Regions from separate parts of the Methylobacterium sp. 88A genome, predicted to be linked through region 1. Evidence: riboswitches for the same ligand, from Rfam matches in the RefSeq annotation. Region 1 holds a riboswitch; the other holds the start of a gene.
The links. Region 1 has a riboswitch for thiamine pyrophosphate ahead of thiO (glycine oxidase ThiO). Riboswitches for the same ligand answer to the same signal wherever they lie in the genome.
Positions count from the first base shown of each region.

Region 1 (10,366 bases):
GGTCGCGAAGATGGGGCTGAGGGTGGCGTAATCCACGCCCGCTTCGGCGGCCCGGATCACCTCCACGGGTGAATGGGCCGAGATTCCGAGAAGGCATCCGGGCGGAAGATCCCGCCGTGCCGCCGCGATGTCCGGGGGCATTGCCCCTCCGCCGAGATGCACCCCATCGGCACCGATGGCGCGGGCGAGGGCCACATCCCCCCCGACGATGAGCCCTGCCCCCACCTCCCGCACCGGCCCCATCAGCTCTTCGGCGAGGACACGGCGTGAGACTGCGTCGAGGTCGCGGTCCCTGAACCAGATCCAGCGGGCCCCACCCGCCAGCGCCGCCTCGATCCTCCCGACCAAGCCCATCGGGCTCCCGGCCCGGTCGGTGACCAGAAGGAGCCCCGACGGGTTACGCGTCACGAACCGACGAGTCCGAGCTGTGGGCTCGACGGTTCGGCGCGTCCCCGCTTGGGGATGCGGCCGGCGAGATGGGCGAGCCGGCCGGCTTCGACGGCGTGGCGCATGGCGCGGGCCATGCGGACGGGGTCGTCGGCCTTGGCGACGGCAGTGTTGAGGAGGCAGCCGGCGGCGCCGAGTTCCATGGCCACGACCGCGTCGGAGGCGGTGCCGATCCCCGCATCCACGATGACCGGCACGCTGGCGCGGCGACAGATCAATTCGAGATTGGCGGGGTTGGCGACCCCCATCCCCGACCCGATGAGCGACCCCATCGGCATCACCGCCGCGCAGCCGATATCGGCGAGCCGCTGGCACACGACGGGATCGTCGTTGCAATAGGGCAGCACGACGAACCCGTCATCGACGAGGTGGCGACAGGCTTCCAGCAACTCGGCCACGTCCGGATAGAGCGTTTCGCGGTCGCCGATGACCTCGACCTTGATCCAGTTGGTGTCGAGGGCCTCGCGGGCCAGTTCGGCTGTCATGATCGCGTCGCGGGCGGTCTCGCAGCCGGCGGTGTTGGGCAGGAAGCGATACCCCTTCAGGCGCCGCACCGTATCCGAGCCATGGCCCTGGAGGGAAACGCGACGGATGGAGGCGGTGACGACCTCCGCCCCGGAGGCTTCCACCGCATCGACCATGATGCTCTGCGTGGGATATCCCGCCGTGCCGATGAAGAGGCGGGAGCCCAAGCTCACGCCGGCGATGACCAGCGCGTCGTCGGCAGCGGCTTCGATCGTATGTCCGTTCATGATCCCGATCCCTCGACTATCCGCCCTGCATGGCGCGCACGATCTCGACCTTGTCGCCCTCGGCCACCGGGGTCGTCTCCCAGTCGCGACGGCGGATGACGGTGCCGTTCAGCGCGATGGCGATGCCCTGCGGGCTCTCGATCCCCGTCTCCTCCGCCTCGACCCGGAAGAGGGCCCACAGGTCCGCCGCCTCGACCTCGCGCGGGTGCCCGTTGATGGTGAGCCTCATGCGAAAGCCCTCCTCTCGGCCCGCGCGGGCCGCCGGAACCGGGCGAGACCGAAGCCGCGCGCGAAATCGGGCAGTGCGCCGGTGGTGAGAAGGGCACAGACGGCGTCGGCCGTGGCGGGAGCCAGAAGGTATCCGTTGCGGTGATGGCCGGTGGCCGCCACGAGGCCGGGCGCCAGGGTGTCGATGATCGGCGCATCGTCGTCCGAGGTCGGCCGGAACCCGCTCCAGACCGCCTCGACTTCCATCTCCTCGATGCCGGGCAAGACACGTCGCGCCCCTTCGAGGAGCGCGTAGAGACCGCCGGCGGTGACGCCCGGAACGAAGCCGCAATCCTCCACCGTGGCCCCCACGATGAGATGGCCATCGGCCTTCGGGGCCATGTGGACCTGTTCGGTCCACACCATGTGCGAGAGATTGCCCGTCCGGGCCGTGGTCTTCAGCGCCAGCGACTGGCCGCGGATCGGCCGAACCGGCAGGGCGAGGTCCTCCGGCAGGAGGCCGGCCTCCCCGCTCCATGCGCCCGCCGCGAGAATCACGGTCCCGGCCGATGCGGTTCCGCGCGGCGTCGCGACGCCCCGGACGCGCCCCCCCTCCCAATCCAGCGCTTCCGCCGGACATCGCTCGACGATGGTCACTCCGGCCGCCTGGGCCGCGCGGGTGAGCGCCGCCATGACGAGGGGCGGGTCGACCTGATGATCCTCCGCGCAGAACAGGCCGGCGGTGACCGAAGGGCGAAGGGCCGGCTCACGGGCACGGACTTCCGTCCCCGACAGCCAGCGGGCGGTGAGGCCGGAGCGGATCTGGAGGTCGTGCCGAAAGCGCAGGCGGTCCACCTCGTCGCGGCCGATGGCGAGGACGAGGGTTCCCTCCTCCCGGTAATCGATGCCGATACCGGAGGCGGCCTGGAGTTCATCGCGAAAGCCCGGCCAGCGCGCCAAGCTCATGAGGGCCAGGGGAAGCAGCGGATCGGAGCCCGGCTCGTGTTCCGCCGCAGGCGCGAGCATCCCCGTGGCCGCGAGACTCGCCCCGGCGCCCACGGTGTCACGCTCGATCACCGTGACGGTGAGACCCGCCCGAGCCAGGCGCCATGCCGCGGACAGGCCGATCAAACCGGCGCCGACGATCACGACGTCGCTTCGCGCGGGCAGTGCGTTGCCGTCGACGACGAGACCGGTGGACCGGCGCGATAGGGTATTCGGGGTGGCTGAGACGTCCAAGGGAAACCTCCGCGATGATCCGCAGAGATTGGTGTCCTTCAGCTTCCGATCCGAAGCGTGCCGGGCTTCCTTGAACAGAAAACCCACGGTCCAATCCCTACGCCGGTATGAGCCGGTTCAGGTTCGAAGGATTTCCGCGCCGCGCGAACACGAGGTCCACGCTCATCGGTTTCTCAGCCCCTTGACGGGGATCTCCCTGGAACATCCCAGATGTGGGCAAGGACCACGCTCCGGTCAATCCCCGCCGACGCCGTTTGATATGCCAGCCGGTGTCAGAGTGCCGCCGGTGTCCGCCCCGGCCGGTAGACGCCCATCGATTCGGCGAACCCGTCGAGCGCGTGCTCGCCGAGGGATTCCGATTCGTCCCAGAGGAAATCGACGAAGGGCTTCGACATGAGGAGCGGTTCGCCGAGGACCTTGTTCAGGCGTGCGAGGCGGCTCGCCAGATTCACGTCGCGGCCGATGACGGTGAAGTCGAGGCGCGCGCCGGAGCCGACATTGCCGTAGGCCGCCTCCCCGTGGTGGAGCGCGATGCCGGCAACGACGGGCTGCGCGAAACGCCCGGTGGCATTCGCCTCGTCGAGGGCGGAGAGGGCGGAACGGGCGGCGATGAGCGCGCCCTTGGCGGCTCCGCCGAGATCGTCGCCGCGCTCGCGGAAGATCGCCAGCAGCCCGTCGCCGAGATATTTCAGAACCTCGCCGCCCTCCCGCTCCACCGCCGGCACCAGGCAATCGAAGAAGATGTTGAGGAGGTCGACGGCTTCCTCGGGCGTCATGTCGGCGGAGATCTGGGTGTAGTCTCGCATGTCGGCGAACAGGATGGCCGAGCGGATGCGCTTGACCTGCCCGCGACGGATGTCGCCGGACAGGATCGCCCGGTGCGGCTCGTCGCCCACATAGATGCGCAGGACCTGATCCAGCGTCTTGTTGACGATCCGCATCTCCATCACCGCAGCCAGGGTCGGCATGACGAACCGAAGTATGGCGATGTCCTCATCGCGGAATCCGTCCGGGGCGCGGGTCGCGAAGGTGATGCCGTTACGCGAGCCGTTGGTGAAGAACAGCGGCGCCACGATGTAATGCGTGTAGCCCCCAGCCTTGAGATCGCCGATGATCGAGTATCGCAGATCATCCGCGTCGTTCAGGTCGACCATCAGCCATTCGCCGGTCTCATGAACGGTGAAGAACGGACTGTCGTGATACGCCTTGTCGGACGCTTCCCCGTGCGGAAACAGGCGCACGGTCGATCCGCTCTCGGGGGTCCAGAATCGACCGACCCCGGAATACTCGGAATGAAGCGTGTCGATGGCGGTGGATGCCCGGTGGACGGGAACGCCGAGGGCGATCAGCCGCTCGGACATCCCCGCCAGGAGGTCGTCCGCCTGCGGCAGGCGCGCCCCTTCGATCAGGAGCCAATCCCTCAGGGCGACACATTCCTGCAGGGACCCGAACGGCACGTCGTTCGCCTCCGACCCATCCGCTTCGGCAGTCGGCGAGGGATGAGGCGGGCCAAGATCGAGCATGATGCCAAAGTGGGTCGGAGGGGCGCGGGCGGCAACGGGTGCCGCCACGTTAGTCACCAGGTCCGACGGTCAATATCGTCCCATTGGTGCCATGATAAGGTGAAAATGACCAATACCGGCTCATCATGACGCCGAGATTCTATCCCCCGTCATCGGAACCACCCATGCCTATCTCACCCCGTGCCGTCGCCCTCGTGATCGCCATGGCGCTTGCCGGGGCCGCGCAGGCCGGTCCCGTCCTGCTTCCCGCCGCCAACACACCCGTGCAGGCTCCCCCCGCATCGCGGGACGAAGCCGGCATTCCGACGACGTCGAGCTTTTCGGAGTCCAACGAAGCCAGCAGCCGGCGTCAGACGGTCTTCAACGAGCGGATCGCCCGTCGCGGGGAACGGGCCATCGCCTCTCTCTGCACGGGTTGCAGGACGGATGGGTCTCGACAGAAGCAGCGCGTCGCCGGGCGCGTGACCCCCGTGGCGGGCGCCGTCATGCCCGACGCCGAAAGCATCTATTCGCGCAAGCGCGGCTTCGATCCGGCCCGGGCAGGGAACCAATGAGGGATCGGGGGCGACGTGTAGCCTCCCCTGGCGTGAAGACGTGAGCTGAAACGACAATGGCGCACCCTTCGGTGCGCCATTGTCGTTTCAGATAGACAGTCCCTCGTCACGAAGGAGAGGGCCGGTCCGCCCTCAATTGTCGAGGAAGCTCCGCAGCTTGCGCGAACGGCTCGGGTGCTTGAGCTTGCGCAGCGCCTTCGCCTCGATCTGGCGGATACGCTCGCGGGTCACCGAGAATTGCTGACCGACCTCTTCGAGGGTGTGGTCGGTGTTCATGCCGATGCCGAAGCGCATCCGCAGCACGCGCTCCTCGCGCGGCGTCAGCGAGGCCAGCACGCGAGTGGTGGTCTCGCGCAGGTTCGACTGGATCGCCGCATCGATCGGCAGAACGACGTTCTTGTCCTCGATGAAATCGCCGAGATGCGAATCCTCCTCGTCGCCGATGGGCGTTTCGAGGGAGATCGGCTCCTTGGCGATCTTCAGGACCTTTCGGACCTTCTCCAGAGGCATGGCCAGCTTCTCGGCCAGCTCCTCGGGAGTCGGCTCGCGGCCGATTTCATGCAGCATCTGGCGCGATGTCCGGACGATCTTGTTGATCGTCTCGATCATGTGCACAGGAATGCGGATGGTGCGCGCCTGATCGGCGATGGAGCGGGTAATCGCCTGCCGGATCCACCAGGTCGCGTAGGTCGAGAACTTGTAGCCCCGGCGATACTCGAACTTATCGACGGCCTTCATCAGGCCGATATTGCCCTCCTGGATCAGGTCCAGGAACTGCAGGCCGCGGTTGGTGTATTTCTTGGCGATGGAGATCACGAGGCGGAGATTGGCCTCGATCATCTCCTTCTTGGCCTGACGGGCTTCGCGCTCGCCCTTCTGGACCATGTTGACGATCTTGCGGTACTCGCCGATCTCGAGACCGGTCTCGGAGGCGAGCGTCAGGATCTGCTCGCGCAGGTCGGCGACCTGCTTGGCGCCCTTCTCGACGAGGTTCTTCCAGCCCTTGCCGCCGAGCTTGCCGACACGCTCCATCCAGTTCGGATCGAGCTCCCAGCCCTGGTAGTGGCGCAGGAACTCGTCGCGGGCGACGCCGTGGCTCTCGGCATAGCGCATGAGGCGGCCCTCATGGCTGATGAGGCGCTTGTTGATGTCGTAGAGCTGCTCGACCAGCGCCTCGATGCGGTTCGAGTTCAGGGACAGCGACTTCACGTCGGCGACGACGGTGTCCTTGAAATCGGACTGCTTCTGGCTCTGGGCGGAGGTCTGCGTGCCGCCGCCGGCCTTCAGGTCGGCATGCTCGTTCTGGAGCTTGCGCAGTTTCTTGTAGTTGTTGGCGATGTTGTCGAACGTCTCGAGAACGCGCGGCTTGATCTCAGCTTCCATCGCCGCGAGCGAGACGTTGTTCTCCATGTCGTCTTCGTCGTCGCCGCCCTCGGCGGGGATCGGTGCCTCCGCCTCGGCCTCGTCGCCGTCCTCACCCTCGGTGAGTTGCGGCGCGTTCTTGGCGTCCGGGCCGGCATAGGTGGCTTCGAGATCGATGATGTCGCGCAGGAGCACGCGGCCGTCGACGAGCTCGTCGCGCCAGATGATGATGGCCTGGAACGTCAGCGGGCTCTCGCAGAGGCCCGCGATCATGGCTTCGCGGCCGGCCTCGATGCGCTTGGCGATGGCGATTTCGCCCTCACGGGAGAGAAGCTCCACCGAGCCCATCTCGCGCAGGTACATCCGCACCGGATCGTCGGTCCGGTCGGTGGGCTCCTTGGCCGTGGTCTCGCGCACGGCGAGGGGTTTGGTCGGCGCGATCTCGGCGACTTCCGTCCCCTCGGCGGCCTCGTCGTCGTCGGAGGCTTCGCCGTTGGCCGGCTTCTCGCCACCGGCATCCTCGGTCTCTTCCGCCTCGACGACGTTGATGCCCATCTCGGAGAGCTGCGACAGCACGTCCTCGAGCTGGTCCGGATCGGACTGGCCCTCGGGCAGAACCTCGTTGATCTCCTCGTAGGTGATGTAGCCGCGCTTCTTGGCGAGCTTCACCATCCGCTTGACCGAGGCATCGGTCAGATCGAGGAGCGGTCCGTCCGTCTGTTGCTCAGGAGCAGCATCCGTTTCGTCCCGTTCCGTTGCCTTCGTCGCCATGGTCCGCCTATTGTTGCCCTGGTCGCGTTGAGCGGGAGCGTTCGGCTCACTCCGCGTCGTCCACGCCGCCATTCTCTTTGATGTGCGGCGCGCACGATGCGACCGCGTCGATATCTCATGTCCCGGTCTACAATCGCTACGCTTGACCGACTGTTAACCATGTGCCGCGAGCGGCACCCTAAATTCCGGTTCGTCGCGGTTACGCGGCCGCCGTATCGTCCGATTCTGGCACTTCGGCGTCCGCCTCCGCCCCTGCGACCACGGCCATACGTTCCTTGACGTCACATAGCCAAGCGAAGTTGGCCTCGGATCCCTCCTCGGCCAGTGCTCTCTCGGCAGCGCGAAGTTCGCTATTTAGCGCGCCAGACTTCCGGTGCAAGATCACGGCCTGACGCAATGCGTCTTCCAGACGCATCCGATCCGCATGCGAATCGAGTGTCCAGCGGTCTCCCGGACGAACATGGGTCGCAAGACGCGTGGCCGCGCCATCGAGCCCCGCCCTCCGCAATCGGCTCTCCAGAACCTCCACATCGGGCTGATCGGCGTCCGCCGCCTGGTCCAGCAGGAGGGACCGCAGCGCCTGCGCGTCGGGATCGTCGAGTTCCAGAGCCGCCAGATCCTCGGCTTCTATCCCCAACAATTCCGGGTGGGCGAGGAGACTGGAGACGATCATCGCCTCGCGATCCCTGAACATAGCCGTCCCGCCGGAGTTCGTCGACCCGGCGAAGAGCGGATTGAACTTCGTGGTGATTCGCGGCGAGGGCGGCGGGTCTCCCGGCCTCGGCTTGCGCTGGAACGTCGAGCCTCCTCCGCTCCGGGGCTCGTAGCCGGTCCGGCGCTGGCCACCGCCACCGCCTCCGGGAGAAAGGGCGCGCAGGCGTCCCTCGATCTCGTCCTTGTAGAACCGCCGCACCGTCTCGTCGCGGATCGAGGCGACCATCTCGCGCAGGCTCTTGGCGAGGCCGGCCTTGCGTTCGGGCGTATCCGTCGGCGTCGATTCGGTGGCGCGCGACCACAACACCTCCACGAGGGGGCGGGCTCCGTCGAGCACCCGGTCGATGGCCGAGGCGCCGGCCGAGCGGAGCAGGTCGTCGGGGTCCTGCCCTTCCGGCAGGAGGGCGAAACGAAGCGACTTGCCCGGCGTCAGCCCCGGCAGCGCCACGTCGAGGGCCTTGAACGCCGCGCGCTGGCCGGCGCCGTCGCCGTCGAAACACAGGATCGGCTCGTCGGCATGGCGCCAGAGCAGCGCCAGCTGTTCCTCCGTCAAGGCCGTGCCGAGGCCGGCGACGGCGTTCGGGTGTCCGGCCATGGTCATGGCGATGACGTCGACATAGCCTTCCACGGCGATGATCGTCCCGCGATCATGGGCGGCCTTGCGGGCGCCATGCAGGTTGTAGAGCACCTGCCCCTTGTGGAAGAGCGGGGTCTCCGGCGAATTCATGTACTTCGCCTTGGCGTCGGCCTGCATCGCGCGCCCGCCGAAGGCGATGACCCGGCCCCGGCTGTCGGTGATGGGAAACATCACCCTGTCGCGGAACTTGTCGAAGGGGACGGCGATGTCGTCGCCGCTGACGAGCAGGCCGAGTTCGGCCATCAGCTCCTTGTCCACGTCCTTGGCGGCCAAGTGGTCGCGCAGTCCGTAGCGCTCCGACGTGGCGTAGCCGAGCCGGAAACGCGAGCGGACCTCGGGGCCGAGTTCGCGCCGGTCGAGATAGGCGCGGGCGCTGGTGCCGAGGCGACCCTTGAGCTGGTCCTCGTAATAGGCGGCCGCCAGTTCCATGACCTCGAAAGCGCCGGTGCGCTTCGTCTCCATCTCCCGCGCATCGGCGCTGGGCGCGGGCAGGGTCACCCCCGCCTCCCCGGCCAGGCGCTCCACCGCCTCGGGAAAGCTGAGGCCCTCGGTCTCCATCAGGAAGGTGAAGACGTCACCGTGCTTGCCGGACGAAAAGCAGTGATAGAACTGCTTCTGGTCGTTGACGTAGAAGGACGGGGTCTTCTCCGAATTGAACGGCGACAGGCCGCGCCACTCGCGGCCGGCCTTCTTCAGCCGCACGCGCCGCCCGACCACGTCGGAAGCGGGAAGCCGCGCCCTGATCTCTTCGAGGATGTGGGGTGGGTAACGCACGGGTGAACCAGACCTTTGCAGGCCGGCAGTCTAGCCTACAGCGTTTAAGGAGTCCCGAACGCTTCGACGCATCCATCGCGCATGCCTCGGACCGGACCGTGACGAGTGGGCCTCGTCACCGTCCGGTCCGATCGGCGCAAGTCTTCAAGCCTTGGCGTTGAGCACGTCCTTGACCAGACCGCTCGCTCTGCCGAAATCCATCCGGCCGGCGAACTTGCCCTTCAGGGCGGCGATGACCTTGCCCATGTCCTTCGGGCCGGCCGCGCCGGTCTCGGCCACGGCGGCCTCGATGGCGGCGCGGGTCTCGGCCTCGTCCATCTGCTGGGGCAGGTAGCCCGCGATGATCGCGGCCTCGGCCCGCTCGGTCTCGGCGAGCTCGGGGCGACCGCCCTGGTCGTAGACGCCGGCCGATTCGTTGCGCTGCTTGATCATCTTCTGCAGCAGGGCGAGGATTTCCTCCTCGGAGGCCGGCTCCTTGCCGAGGCCACGGGCCTCGATGTCCTTGTCCTTCAAGGCGGCCTGGATCATCCGCACGGTGGCGAGTTTGGCCTTGTCGCCGGCCTTCATGGCCTCCTTCATCTCGGTGGTGAGGCGCGCGCGCAGCATGGTCGTCTCCTGAAAATCGTCTTTGCGGAATGTCATAGCTGGGCTCTGCGCCCGGATGGTCTGCGAATTGCTGTGATCGGCCGACCGAGGTGGTTGAGCCGGTCGGGAACAGGGGCCACATTGACCCCATCACGGCCCGCTCGTTATGAGCGCCGCACAATGCGCCACCCGCACGCGCCGTCGCACCGGCGTCGATGGGTCGGCCGGACATAAGCGAGATCGCGACGATGCTGCAAGACGAAGGCGCCCCGGCGCAATCCTCCTCCACGCCCGCACCCTGGGCCGAGCCCGTCGCGACAGCCCTCCTCGTGCTGGCCGACGGCACCGTCCTCGAAGGATTCGGCATCGGCCAGACCGGGGCCGCCGATGGCGAGGTCTGCTTCAATACGGCGATGACCGGCTACCAGGAGATCCTCACCGACCCCTCCTATGCCGGCCAGATCGTCACCTTCACCTTTCCGCATATCGGCAATACCGGCACCAACGACGAAGACCTGGAGAGCCTCGACGCGGCCCCCGCCTCCGGCGTGCGCGGCGCGGTCATCGCCTCGGCCGTCACCAACCCGTCGAGCTGGCGCTCGTCGAGCCATCTCGACGCATGGCTGAAAGCGCGCGGCATCGTCGGCATCACCGGGATCGACACGCGGGCGCTCACCGCCCTCATCCGCGACCACGGCATGCCCAACGCCGTCATCGCCAACGATCCGGAGGGCCGGTTCGACCGCGAGGCACTCAAGGCACGCGCCGCCGCCCTCGCCCCGATGGAGGGTCTCGACCTCG
Region 1 is NZ_AQVT01000001.1:3,407,556-3,417,921, forward strand. Features, by position in the region: gene A3OM_RS0116330 (thiamine phosphate synthase) at 1-408, opposite strand, end outside; gene A3OM_RS0116335 (thiazole synthase) at 405-1,199, opposite strand; gene thiS (sulfur carrier protein ThiS) at 1,216-1,428, opposite strand; gene thiO (glycine oxidase ThiO) at 1,425-2,645, opposite strand; TPP riboswitch at 2,722-2,852, opposite strand; gene A3OM_RS0116350 (adenylate/guanylate cyclase domain-containing protein) at 2,918-4,168, opposite strand; gene A3OM_RS0116355 (hypothetical protein) at 4,333-4,722, shown strand; gene rpoD (RNA polymerase sigma factor RpoD) at 4,855-6,855, opposite strand; gene dnaG (DNA primase) at 7,055-8,980, opposite strand; gene A3OM_RS0116370 (GatB/YqeY domain-containing protein) at 9,125-9,586, opposite strand; gene carA (glutamine-hydrolyzing carbamoyl-phosphate synthase small subunit) at 9,814-10,366, shown strand, end outside.

Region 2 (10,366 bases), 750 kb from region 1:
GTGGCCGGAACCTTCGTCGGCGGTCTGCGGCTCCCCGGCGACGAGACCGGCGATGCGCATCTGTTCACCCAGCGCCTCGCCGCACTCTGCGAAGACCTCGGCGTGGTCTTCCGCTACGGCACGGCCATCACCGGTCTGCGCAGCGAAGGCGACCGGATCGGCGGCGTGGCGACGGCAGGCGGCGAAATCCTGACAGCCGACGCCTATGTGGCGGCCATGGGCAGCTACACCCCGGCTCTGCTCCGGCCCCTCGGCATCGACCTGCCGATCTATCCGGTGAAGGGCTATTCCCTCACCCTGCCGGTCACCGATGCGGAGGCGGCGCCGGTCTCGACGGTGATGGACGAGACCTACAAGGTCGCGATCACCCGGCTCGGCGACCGCATCCGGGTCGGCGGCACCGCCGAGCTCGCCGGTTTCAGCGCGGTCCTGCGCGGACCGCGCCGGGAGACCCTGGTCCGCTCCGTGGGCGACCTGTTCCCGGCCGGTGGCGACCTTGCTCAGGCCAAGTTCTGGACCGGCCTGCGGCCGATGACGCCGGATGGCACGCCCATCGTAGGCGGAACGCGCCTGTCGAACCTCTATACCAATACCGGCCATGGCACCCTGGGCTGGACCATGGCCTGCGGCTCGGGCCGGGTGCTGGCCGACCTCATCTCCGGCCGCACGCCGGATATCGCCACGCCGGACCTAGCCGTCAGCCGCTACGCAAGCGGTGCCTGACGATGGGGCGATGCCCCCTCGCGCCGGGGCGCGAGGGGGTGGGGCGAGGCGGCCTATTCGGCCGCGTCGACGTAGAGCTTGCCGCCCTCGGCCTGGAACTCGGCGGATTTCGCCGCCATTCCCGCCTCGCGCTCGGCCTGGCTCATGGGGGTCGCCTCGCCCAGCACCTGTCCGGCCGCCTCCATGGCGAGCACCTCGGCGCGCAGATCCTGCGTGATCTTCATCGAGCAGAATTTCGGGCCGCACATGGAGCAGAAATGCGCGACCTTATGGGCGTCCTTCGGCAGGGTCTCGTCGTGATAAGCGCGCGCCGTGTCGGGATCGAGGGACAGGTTGAACTGGTCCTCCCAGCGGAAGTCGAACCGGGCGCGTGACAGGGCGTCGTCGCGCAGCTGCGCCGCCGGATGGCCCTTGGCGAGATCGGCGGCATGGGCCGCGATCTTGTAGGTGATCACGCCTTCCTTCACGTCGTCGCGGTTGGGCAGGCCGAGATGCTCCTTCGGGGTGACGTAGCAGAGCATGGCGCAGCCGAACCAGCCGATCATGGCGGCGCCGATGCCCGAGGTGATGTGGTCGTAGCCCGGTGCGATGTCGGTGGTCAGCGGGCCGAGGGTGTAGAACGGCGCCTCGCCGCACTCTTCCAGCTGCTTTTCCATGTTCACCTTGATCTTGTGCATCGGCACGTGGCCGGGGCCCTCGATCATGGTCTGGCAGCCCTTGTCCCAAGCGATCTTGGTGAGTTCGCCGAGGGTCTCGAGTTCCGCGAACTGGGCCGCGTCGTTGGCATCCGCGATGGAGCCGGGGCGCAGGCCGTCGCCCAGCGAGAACGAGACGTCGTAGGCCCGCATGATGTCGCAGATCTCGTCGAACCGCTCGTAGAGGAACGATTCCCGGTGACCGGCGAGGCACCAACGCGCCATGATCGAGCCGCCTCGGCTGACGATGCCGGTGACGCGGCGAGCGGTGAGCGGCACATGGGCGAGGCGCACGCCCGCATGGATGGTGAAATAGTCGATGCCCTGCTCGGCCTGCTCGATGAGGGTGTCCTTGAAGACCTCCCAGTCGAGCTTCAGCGGATCGCCGCCGACTTTCTCGAGCGCCTGATAGATCGGCACGGTGCCGATCGGGACGGGCGAGTTGCGCACGATCCACGAGCGGATGTTGTGGATGTTGCGGCCGGTGGAGAGGTCCATCACCGTGTCGGCGCCCCAGCGGGTCGCCCAGACCAGTTTCTCCACCTCTTCGGCGGCGGACGACGTCACGGCCGAATTGCCGATATTGGCGTTGATCTTGACGAGGAAGTTGCGGCCGATCGCCATCGGCTCCACCTCGGGGTGGTTGATGTTGGCCGGGATGATGGCGCGGCCGCGCGCCACCTCGTCGCGCACGAATTCCGGGGTGATGAAGGCGGGGAGCGACGCGCCGAAGCTGTTGCCGTCGGCCAGTGCGGTCTGCGCGCCTTCCAGCATCGTCTCGCGGGCGAGGTTCTCGCGGTGGGCGACGTAGATCATCTCCTCGGTGATGATCCCGGCTTTGGCGAACTCGTACTGCGTCACCATCTGGCCGGGGCCGGCCTTGCGGATCTGGCGCGTCGCCGGACAGGGGGCGACGAGCTTGTCCTCCGGCACGAAGCCGTTATCCTCGGGCTTGACCGCGCGCGGCGTGATCGTGGCGTAGCCGCGCTTGGCGATCCACGGGTCGCGCAGCAGGGGCAGGCCGGCATTCAGGTCGATCCGGGCATCGGTCTCGGTATAGGGACCCGACGGATCGTAGACCCGCACCGGGGCCTCCTTCGGATCGCTCAACGTGACCTCGCGGAACGGCACCCGGATGTCGTCACGGCCGGCCACGCTCGCATAGACCTTGCGCGAGCCCATGATCGGGCCGGTGGTCACCGCTTGCAGCTGCCCCTTGGCGGGTTCTTGTCCGGAAAGGTCTTTGGGGAGGACTGGTGCGTTCATTTCGGATTCGCTCCTGGCGTGGGAGGCGATCCGGTTCGCAACGGTACGTCAGGACGACGGGCACCCGCTCGTCTGGAGCAGACAACCCAAGCGTAGTTCCCGTCCCTCCGCCGGTATGAGCCGGATCAGGTTCAAGGGTCAGGGCTGCGGCCCTATCTCAGCCCCCTGAACGGGGCCCCCCTCGGAACGATTCGAAAGTCTGCGCTCGCCGCGCCTTTGTCAATCGCCCCGGGAAACATCCTCGCCGGAGTGAATGGCCGTCCGTCTCGAAGCGACCCTCGCGCCGGCCGGATCGCGGCTCTTCCGGTTCAGGCGGTTATTCCACCGTTGACCGTAGTCTCGATTTTGATCCGCAAGGACTGTTCTTTATTGGCGTGACTTTCGCGGGACGTGAAAACAGTCATGGACAATGGAGCCTTCCCGGCCGGTGGCGCGTTATCTATCCTAATGTCCCCTCCACGGTCAGGCTGGTGTTTCATGAACAAGCTTATTCTCGCATCCGCCGCTCTGCTCGGCGCGGTCGCATTCCTTCCGGCCACGGCCGAAGCGCGGAGAGGCGGCGGAGGCGGAGGTATGAGCCACGGCGGCGGCCATGGCGGCCACGGTCACGGCGGCGGAGGCTTCGCACGCGGCGGAGGTGGCAGTCTCGGTGGTTTCGGTGGTCATGGAATGGGCGGCGGACGCGGACATGGCGGAATTGCCCACGGGCCGAATGTCGGCGGTGGTGGCTTCGGCGGCGGCGGTGGTTTCGGCCGGGGCGGCCACCACCATCACTACGGCCATGGCTACAATCGCGGATATGGGCGGGGCTATGGCGGCCTTGGCCTCGGGCTGGGCCTCGGGCTGGCGGGCGCCGGGATCGGCTATGGCTACGGAAGCGGGTATTACGGCAACGGCTACGACAACGGATATTACGGCGGCGGCTATGCGCCGGCCTATTACGGTGGCGCCGTGGAGGTCCAGCAGGATGTCGGCGGATCCGACCAGGACGTGGCCTACTGCATCCAGCGCTTCCGCTCCTACGATCAGCGGTCGGGCACCTATCTCGGCAATGACGGCCTGCGTCATCGCTGCCCGCAGTAACGCTCGTCGTCCGGGCGCGATCGCCTGACCCTCACCGAGTCCGGAAGCCCCGCAGCCCCTGCCGCGGGGCTTCGTTGCATCCGGGGGCGGCCGTTCGCTCGGCCGAGGAGGGACGACGTCGAAGCCCAAGGCCCTGTCACCGGCATCCAGAACCCGTGTCCACCTCCGAAACGGCGCATCTTCCGGTGCCGGGCGGCATGGCGTAACGCCCTATCATGATGGCTTCCGGTCCACTCCTCGCTCCCGACGACATCGCGCATGTCATTCAGATCGCGCTCGCGCCCGCCTTCCTGCTGACGGCGCTGGCGACGCTGCTAAACGTCTTCTCCACGCGCCTGGGGCGGGTGGCCGACCGGGTGGATGACGCCGCCGACCGGCTGCAGAAGGCGGATGCGGACGAGGCCGCCCACCTGTCGTACCAGTTGGCCTATCTGCGCCGGCGCTCCTTCATGCTCGACGTGGCGGTGGTCCTCGCCTCGCTCGGCAGCATCATGACCGGCATCGCGGTGCTGACGCTGTTCGTGGGGGCCTTGCGCGATGCCGCCACGGCCTCCGTCCTGTTCGGCTGCTTCGGAATCGCCCTGGTCTGCACGGTGGCGGCCATCGTCGCCTTCCTCATCGAGATCCTGATGGCGGGCCGCCGAGTCCGGGACGAAGTCGACCGCCAGACGGTGGAGGCCTCTGACCGTGAAGCGGGCGGACCAGAGATCCCCCACCGCTCGCCTCGACAGCGCCGGTCATGACTAGGCAGGTTCAGCAAAAGTGGTCGCCGGTTCTGCGTTCCAAAACCTGCGACACGTCAAAGACCTAAGCGAGGTGAAGCGTTGGCTTGCCAATGCGAACCTGCTGAGGGCCAGCGATCTCACGTCCCGGCGGGCGTGTCGCCATGCGTGTCGAGCCAGCGCACGGCACCGCTGAGGTCGAAGCCGCGCTCCCGGCCATAGGCCAGGAGGTCATCGCGGCGCAGACGCCCCGCCAGCACTTCGGACAAAGCCCACAGGGTCAGCGAGCGCGTGCCGCTGCGGCAATGGGCGAGGACCGGGCCGGGTGCGCTCTCCACGGCCTCGCGGAAACGCGCGATGTCCTCATGGGTGATGCCGGGGCCGGTGACGGGGAGATGGAGATAGGCGAGCCCCGCCGCCTCGGCCGCCGCCGCTTCGGCAGCGCTGCCCAACTGGTCCGGCTCCTCGCCTTCGGGACGGTTGTTGATGAGCAGGGCAAAGCCCTTCGTGGACAGGTCCGCGATCTCCGCCTCGTTCGGCTGGCCGGCGACCGACAGGCGGGGCTCGATGGGCGTGATCGTCATGGGGCCTCTCTCGTTGGCTGCCTTCGCGCCGTGCGGCTTCCGTTTGCCGGGGGAGGGCGCTCCGCCGGGGACGAACGGGGCATGCTCATTCCACCGCACCGCCCATCGTGAACCCGCGACGGGGCTCGTCCGTTTCCAATCCGATCCCTCAACCCGCCTTCAGGACGACCACCATGGCCGATGCAAGACAGATCGTCGATGCGCTCGTACGCTCACGCAAGGGCGGGATCGCCGCCACGGCCGCCCTCGGCGGCCTCGCCCTCGTCGCGGGTCTGGCGCTGCGCGCACTCCGTCCCTCCGCGGCGTCCGAGACCCCCGATCTGAGCCAGGTCGGTGAGGACGAGGCGCGCGTCATGCTGCGCGCCATGGTGGCCGCGACCCTGGCCGACGGCATCGTCGACCAGCAGGAGCGCCGGCGCCTCGACGCGGCGGTGGAGGCCGCTGGCATCGACCGGGATGGCCGCGCATGGCTGGAGAAGGAGCTCACCGACCCGGCCGAGATCGACGAACTCGCCGAGCGCGTGGAGTCGCCGGAGCAGGGCGCACGCCTCTATGCGGCGGCGCGTCTGGCCATCGATGCCGATACGCTGCAGGAGCGGGAGTTCCTGAAGCGCCTCGCCGAGGCCCTCGACGTCCCGCAGGACGTGGCCGCGCGGGTCGATGCCGGGCTGGAGGCGGCCTGAAGCCGCAGCCGGATCACTTCCCCACCCATTCGTGCCCGGCCACCAGCGCCTCCACCGAGCGCGTCCAGGTGCCGGGCTGGTCGGTGGAGCCGGTGCCGAGCGCCCGCTGGACCATGACGCTGTCGCTCCAGCGGCCGTACTTGTAGCCCACCGCCGGCAGCAGGCCGACGCGGACGAAGCCGCAGGCTTCGTGGAGCCGCAGGGACGCCTCGTTCTGCGCGTCGATATAGCCGATCATCTGCCGGTAACCGCCGGCGGCGCAGGCCTCGATCAAAGCCGGCAGCAGGCGCCGGCCGATGCCGGCGTTCAGGTGCTCGTGATGGACGTAGATCGAGTGCTTGAGCGTGTAGCGGTAGGCCGGGCGTTTGCGGAACGGCACGGCATAGGCATAGCCCGCCACTACCCCGTCGCGATCGGCGACGAGGTGGGGCAGACGCTTCTTGCGCATGGCCTTGCGGCGGCGCTTGAGGTCGTCGGGATGGAGCGGATCCTCCTCGAAATCGCCGACATCCCCCACGCCCCGCCGGATATGGTGAGCGTAGATCGCCACCATGGCCGGCACGTCCGGATCCGAGGACGGCCGGATGATCACTTCGGGATCGGAGGCGGTGGGCGGCCCGTCCGGACTCACGGGCGGTTCTCGCGCATGACGTAGGTGTAGAACCGGATCGTCCCGTCGGGATCGACGTTGCGGAACACGCCCTGGATCTCGGCCTCGAAGCCCGGGAACAGGTTCGCCGAGCGCTCGAACATCTTGAAGTAATCCAGCATGGGTTTCGCCCGCTCGTCCAGTCGCTCGCCCGGCAGCACCGTGCCGATGCCCGGCGGGTAGACCAGAAGCAAGGTCGTCGCCACACGGCCCTCGGCTTCCGCGATCGGCACGTAATCGACGTTGTTGCGGGTGAGCTGCTGCACCGCCTCCTTCGGGGTCATCACCATCTCGGGCAGGTGCCCCGGCTCGAACTGCTTGCGCTGGAGCGTGCTGGTGCCGTGCTCGCGGTGGAAGGCGTGGAAATCCGCGCAGAGGTCGCGCAGGCGCACGCCCTTGTAGCGGTTCGGCCGGCGCCGGACGAATTCCGGCATGGCATCCTCGAGCGGCACGTTCTCGTCATGCAGGCGCTTGAACGCCACGAGGCCGGAGATGAGCGTGCCGGCCTTGGAGGATTCGACGCCCGGCGTCAGCAGGAAGAGGAGCGAGTTGAGGTCGTTCTTCTCCGGCACGATGCGGTTTTCACGCAGATACTGAGCGACGATCGGGGCCGGTACGCCATGATCGGCATATTGCCCCGTGCGGCGGTCGAAGCCGGGGGTGAGCACGGTAAGCTTGTTCGGGTCGGTCATGGCGTAGTTCGGCGCCACATGGGTGAAACCGTGCCAGGCGGCACCGGGGGTCAGCTCCCAGTATTTGGCGTCGCTGGCGAGCTCGTCCGTCGAGACGCTCTCCCACGGCACCTTGCCCTCCGGGCCCTTCACCGTGTCCGGCACGAAGGGGTCGAAGAACCAGCGGCGCAGGGGATCGCCCTCCTTCTCCTCGAATTCGCGGCGGATGGCGCGGACCTTCTTGCGCCATTCGATGCCGAGCCGGATCGTGTCGTCCCACAGGACGACGCCCGAGCGGCCCTTCATCATCTGCGCGCCGACATCCAGCGACGCGAAGAGCGGGTAGAACGGCGAGGTCGAGGCGTGGACGAGGAAGGTCTCGTTGAAGCGCCGGTGCTCGATGCGGCGGGTCTGGCCGCGGATATGGCTGTCCTTGGTGTGGATCTGCGAGGCCTGGGAGAAGCTCGCCAGCTGCTTGTGGGTGGATTGGGTGGCGATGATGCCCGGCGAGGTCTCGTCGAGGCCCTTCAGCCCCATGGCGAAGCGGCCGGCGAAGAGCGGGTGGAACTTCATGAAGCCCGCCCAGGCCTCGTCGAACAGGATGTAGTCGCAGAGATGCCCGATCTTCTCGAGGATCATCTGCGCGTTGTAGATCGTGCCGTCATAGGTGCACTGCTCCACCACCGCGACGCGGAACGGGCGCTCGCGCTTCCAGGCCTCCTTGTCGGTGACGAGGGGGTTGGTGCGGATCTTCTCGCGGATGGCCGCCTCGTCGAGGGCCTCGTGATACATCGGGCCGATCAGGCCGAAGCAGTTGCGGTCGGTCTCTAGGAAGACCGGAACCGCGCCGCCGAGGAACAGGGCGCCGTGATGGGCCGCCTTGTGGTTGTTGCGGTCGAACAGGACGAGATCGCCCTCGGCCACCAGGGCCGAGAGCACGATCTTGTTGGAGGCCGAGGTGCCGTTGAGGACGAAATAGGTTTTTTCCGCACCGAAGATGACGGCGGCTTCCTTCTGCGCCTTGAGGGCGGGGCCCTCGTGGACGAGGAGATCGCCGAGATCGAGCACGGAATTGTCGAGGTCGTCACGGAACACGGCCTCGCCGAGATGCTCCACGAAGATGCGCCCGATGGGGGAGCGGTTGTAGAAGATGCCGCCGTTATGGCCCGGGCAGGTCCAGAGCTGGTTGCCCTGCTCTGCGTAATCGACCAGCGCGCCGAAGAAGGGCGTCTTCAGGGTCTCGGCATATTGCTTGACCCGGCTCACGAGGCCGCGGGCGATGTAGTCCGGGGTCTCTTCCGCGAGGAAGATGTAGCCGTCGATGAAGTCGAGGACCTCGACGGGGATGTCCTCCAGGCGCTTGCGCCGGACCATGATGACGATGGGCATTTCCAGCCCGCGCTTCCGCATCAGGTTGATGAGGGCGGCGGCCTTGCCGTCGAGTCCGCGCTTGCCCCAATCCACCACCATGCAGCCGATGGCGGCATCGGTCTGGACCGCGATGGCCGCGTCCTCCACGCGGCGGGCGCGGACGACCTCGAAGCCGAGCTTTTCCACCGAGCCTATGATCTGCTGGACGCGCACGCCCTCGAGATCGTCCGGGTCGAAGTTCGGCGCGCACATGAGCACGGTGAAGCGGCGAAAGAAGTCCATGCGGGGGAAGGCTCCGGTGGTCGGATGAATCGAGGGGGGTGTGGGCGCGTTCGCGTTCCGGATCAACCAGGCCGGCCGGCGAGACTGAGCCGGCGGATGACGAGGTAGACGGCGAGCGCCGCGAGCGCGCCGATTCCCAGCGCGAGCAGTGACCCATTGTCGGATTCCGAAAAGAACAGGCCCTTGGTGTTCATGCCGAACACGCCCGTCACCAGGGTGGGCGGCAGGAACAGGGCCGTGAGGATCGACAGGGTGAAGAGCTGGCGGTTGGTGAGGGCGGTGGTGCGGGCGGCGATCTCGTCCTGCAGCAGGCGGCTACGTTCGGACAGGACATGCATGTCGCGGTGGAGGGAATCGAGGCGTTGGACCACCCGCGCGGCCATGGCGCCCACCGCTTCGGGCAATTGATCTCCCTCCGTGCCGGCTTCGTCCTCGAGCCGGTGGAACACCGCCCGCAACCCGGCGAGCTGCCGGTGGGAGCGCACGGATTGGCGGCGGATCGGTCCCAGGGGCCTCGGATCGTCCGCCTTGGCCTCGTCGAGCATGTCGTCCTCGATGGCGTCGAGGGAGGAGGACAGGCGCTCGGCCGTGGCGATCAGCGCCTCGACGGTGCTGCCGACGAAGCGCTCCAGCAGCTTGGCCGGGCCGGGGACGAGGGCGCCGGACAAGACCGCGTCGCGGGCGGCCACCGCGCAGGACGTGGCGTGGCGGCGGCCGCTGACGAGGAAGCGCGGGCCGAGGATGCAATGGAGACGGCCGTTCGGCTCCTCGCTCGACGAGCCGTTGAAGGCGCGTTCCCGGTCGGCGATGACGAAACCGGCATGGGGGCCGTCCACGACGACGCGCTGATGCTCGTCGCGGGCGAAGGTCGCGGCGGCGAGCCGGGCCGGGCCGAGGCGTCCTTCGAGGATCAGCGCCTCTGTCCGCGCATCGACCAGATCGACATGGAACCAGACGAAGCCGTGATCCGGGTCGTCCAGCGAGGGAATCCCGTCCCCCGGTCCGACCTGGCGTCCCCGTCCCTCCGCGTCGAAGGTGAGGGCGAAGATCAGCCCCGGGAGGGGGGATTCCTCGATGAGAAGGTGCTGCATGGTGCGGTCGCGGCGATCATGGCCGGCAAAATGCCGGCTCACTATCGCGCTGGATCGCAACGCTGGGCGACACTGTGATGACGGAGGGGCACCTCCGCCGATCGATGCTCGGCCTGCGGGTCATGCGATCCGCAAGAGGGGGCGACGACGATTGGCTATCCTCAGCGGGTCACGACGCCCTTATCGGCTTCCTTGACGCTGCCGTCGGCTTCCATGCGGTTCAGGCCCTTGTCCGCTTCCTTGCGAAGCACCTCGGCGAAGGCGGTGGCCTGATGTCCGACGAGAACCTTCATGTCGGCCGGAGCGACGGTCCAGATGACGGCAACGATGAACACCGTCGCGGCCATGCCATAGGCGAAGGTTTCCATGATGCCGAGCCAGCCAAGCAACAACGGGATGCTGCTCACGATCAATCCGATGAAAGAACTTCCGGTCAGAAAATAAACGGAGAAGAAGGTGATGACAGCCAGGCATATGGGCTTGACGAAACGGACGATGAAGCGTTCCATTGCATTTTATCTCCTATTACAGAGTTATTTCAAGAAC
Region 2 is NZ_AQVT01000001.1:4,154,803-4,165,168, reverse strand. Features, by position in the region: gene A3OM_RS0119890 (D-amino acid dehydrogenase) at 1-723, shown strand, start outside; gene thiC (phosphomethylpyrimidine synthase ThiC) at 777-2,684, opposite strand; TPP riboswitch at 2,770-2,876, opposite strand; gene A3OM_RS0119880 (BA14K family protein) at 3,258-3,767, shown strand; gene A3OM_RS0119875 (DUF2721 domain-containing protein) at 3,983-4,510, shown strand; gene A3OM_RS0119870 (TIGR01244 family sulfur transferase) at 4,630-5,073, opposite strand; gene A3OM_RS0119865 (DUF533 domain-containing protein) at 5,247-5,756, shown strand; gene A3OM_RS0119860 (GNAT family N-acetyltransferase) at 5,770-6,387, opposite strand; gene A3OM_RS0119855 (Orn/Lys/Arg decarboxylase N-terminal domain-containing protein) at 6,384-8,729, opposite strand; gene A3OM_RS0119850 (CorA family divalent cation transporter) at 8,792-9,820, opposite strand; gene A3OM_RS0119845 (hypothetical protein) at 9,982-10,329, opposite strand.
Region 2: it holds a riboswitch for thiamine pyrophosphate, as region 1 does, so the genes downstream of both, thiC (phosphomethylpyrimidine synthase ThiC) here and thiO (glycine oxidase ThiO) in region 1, are expected to answer to the same signal.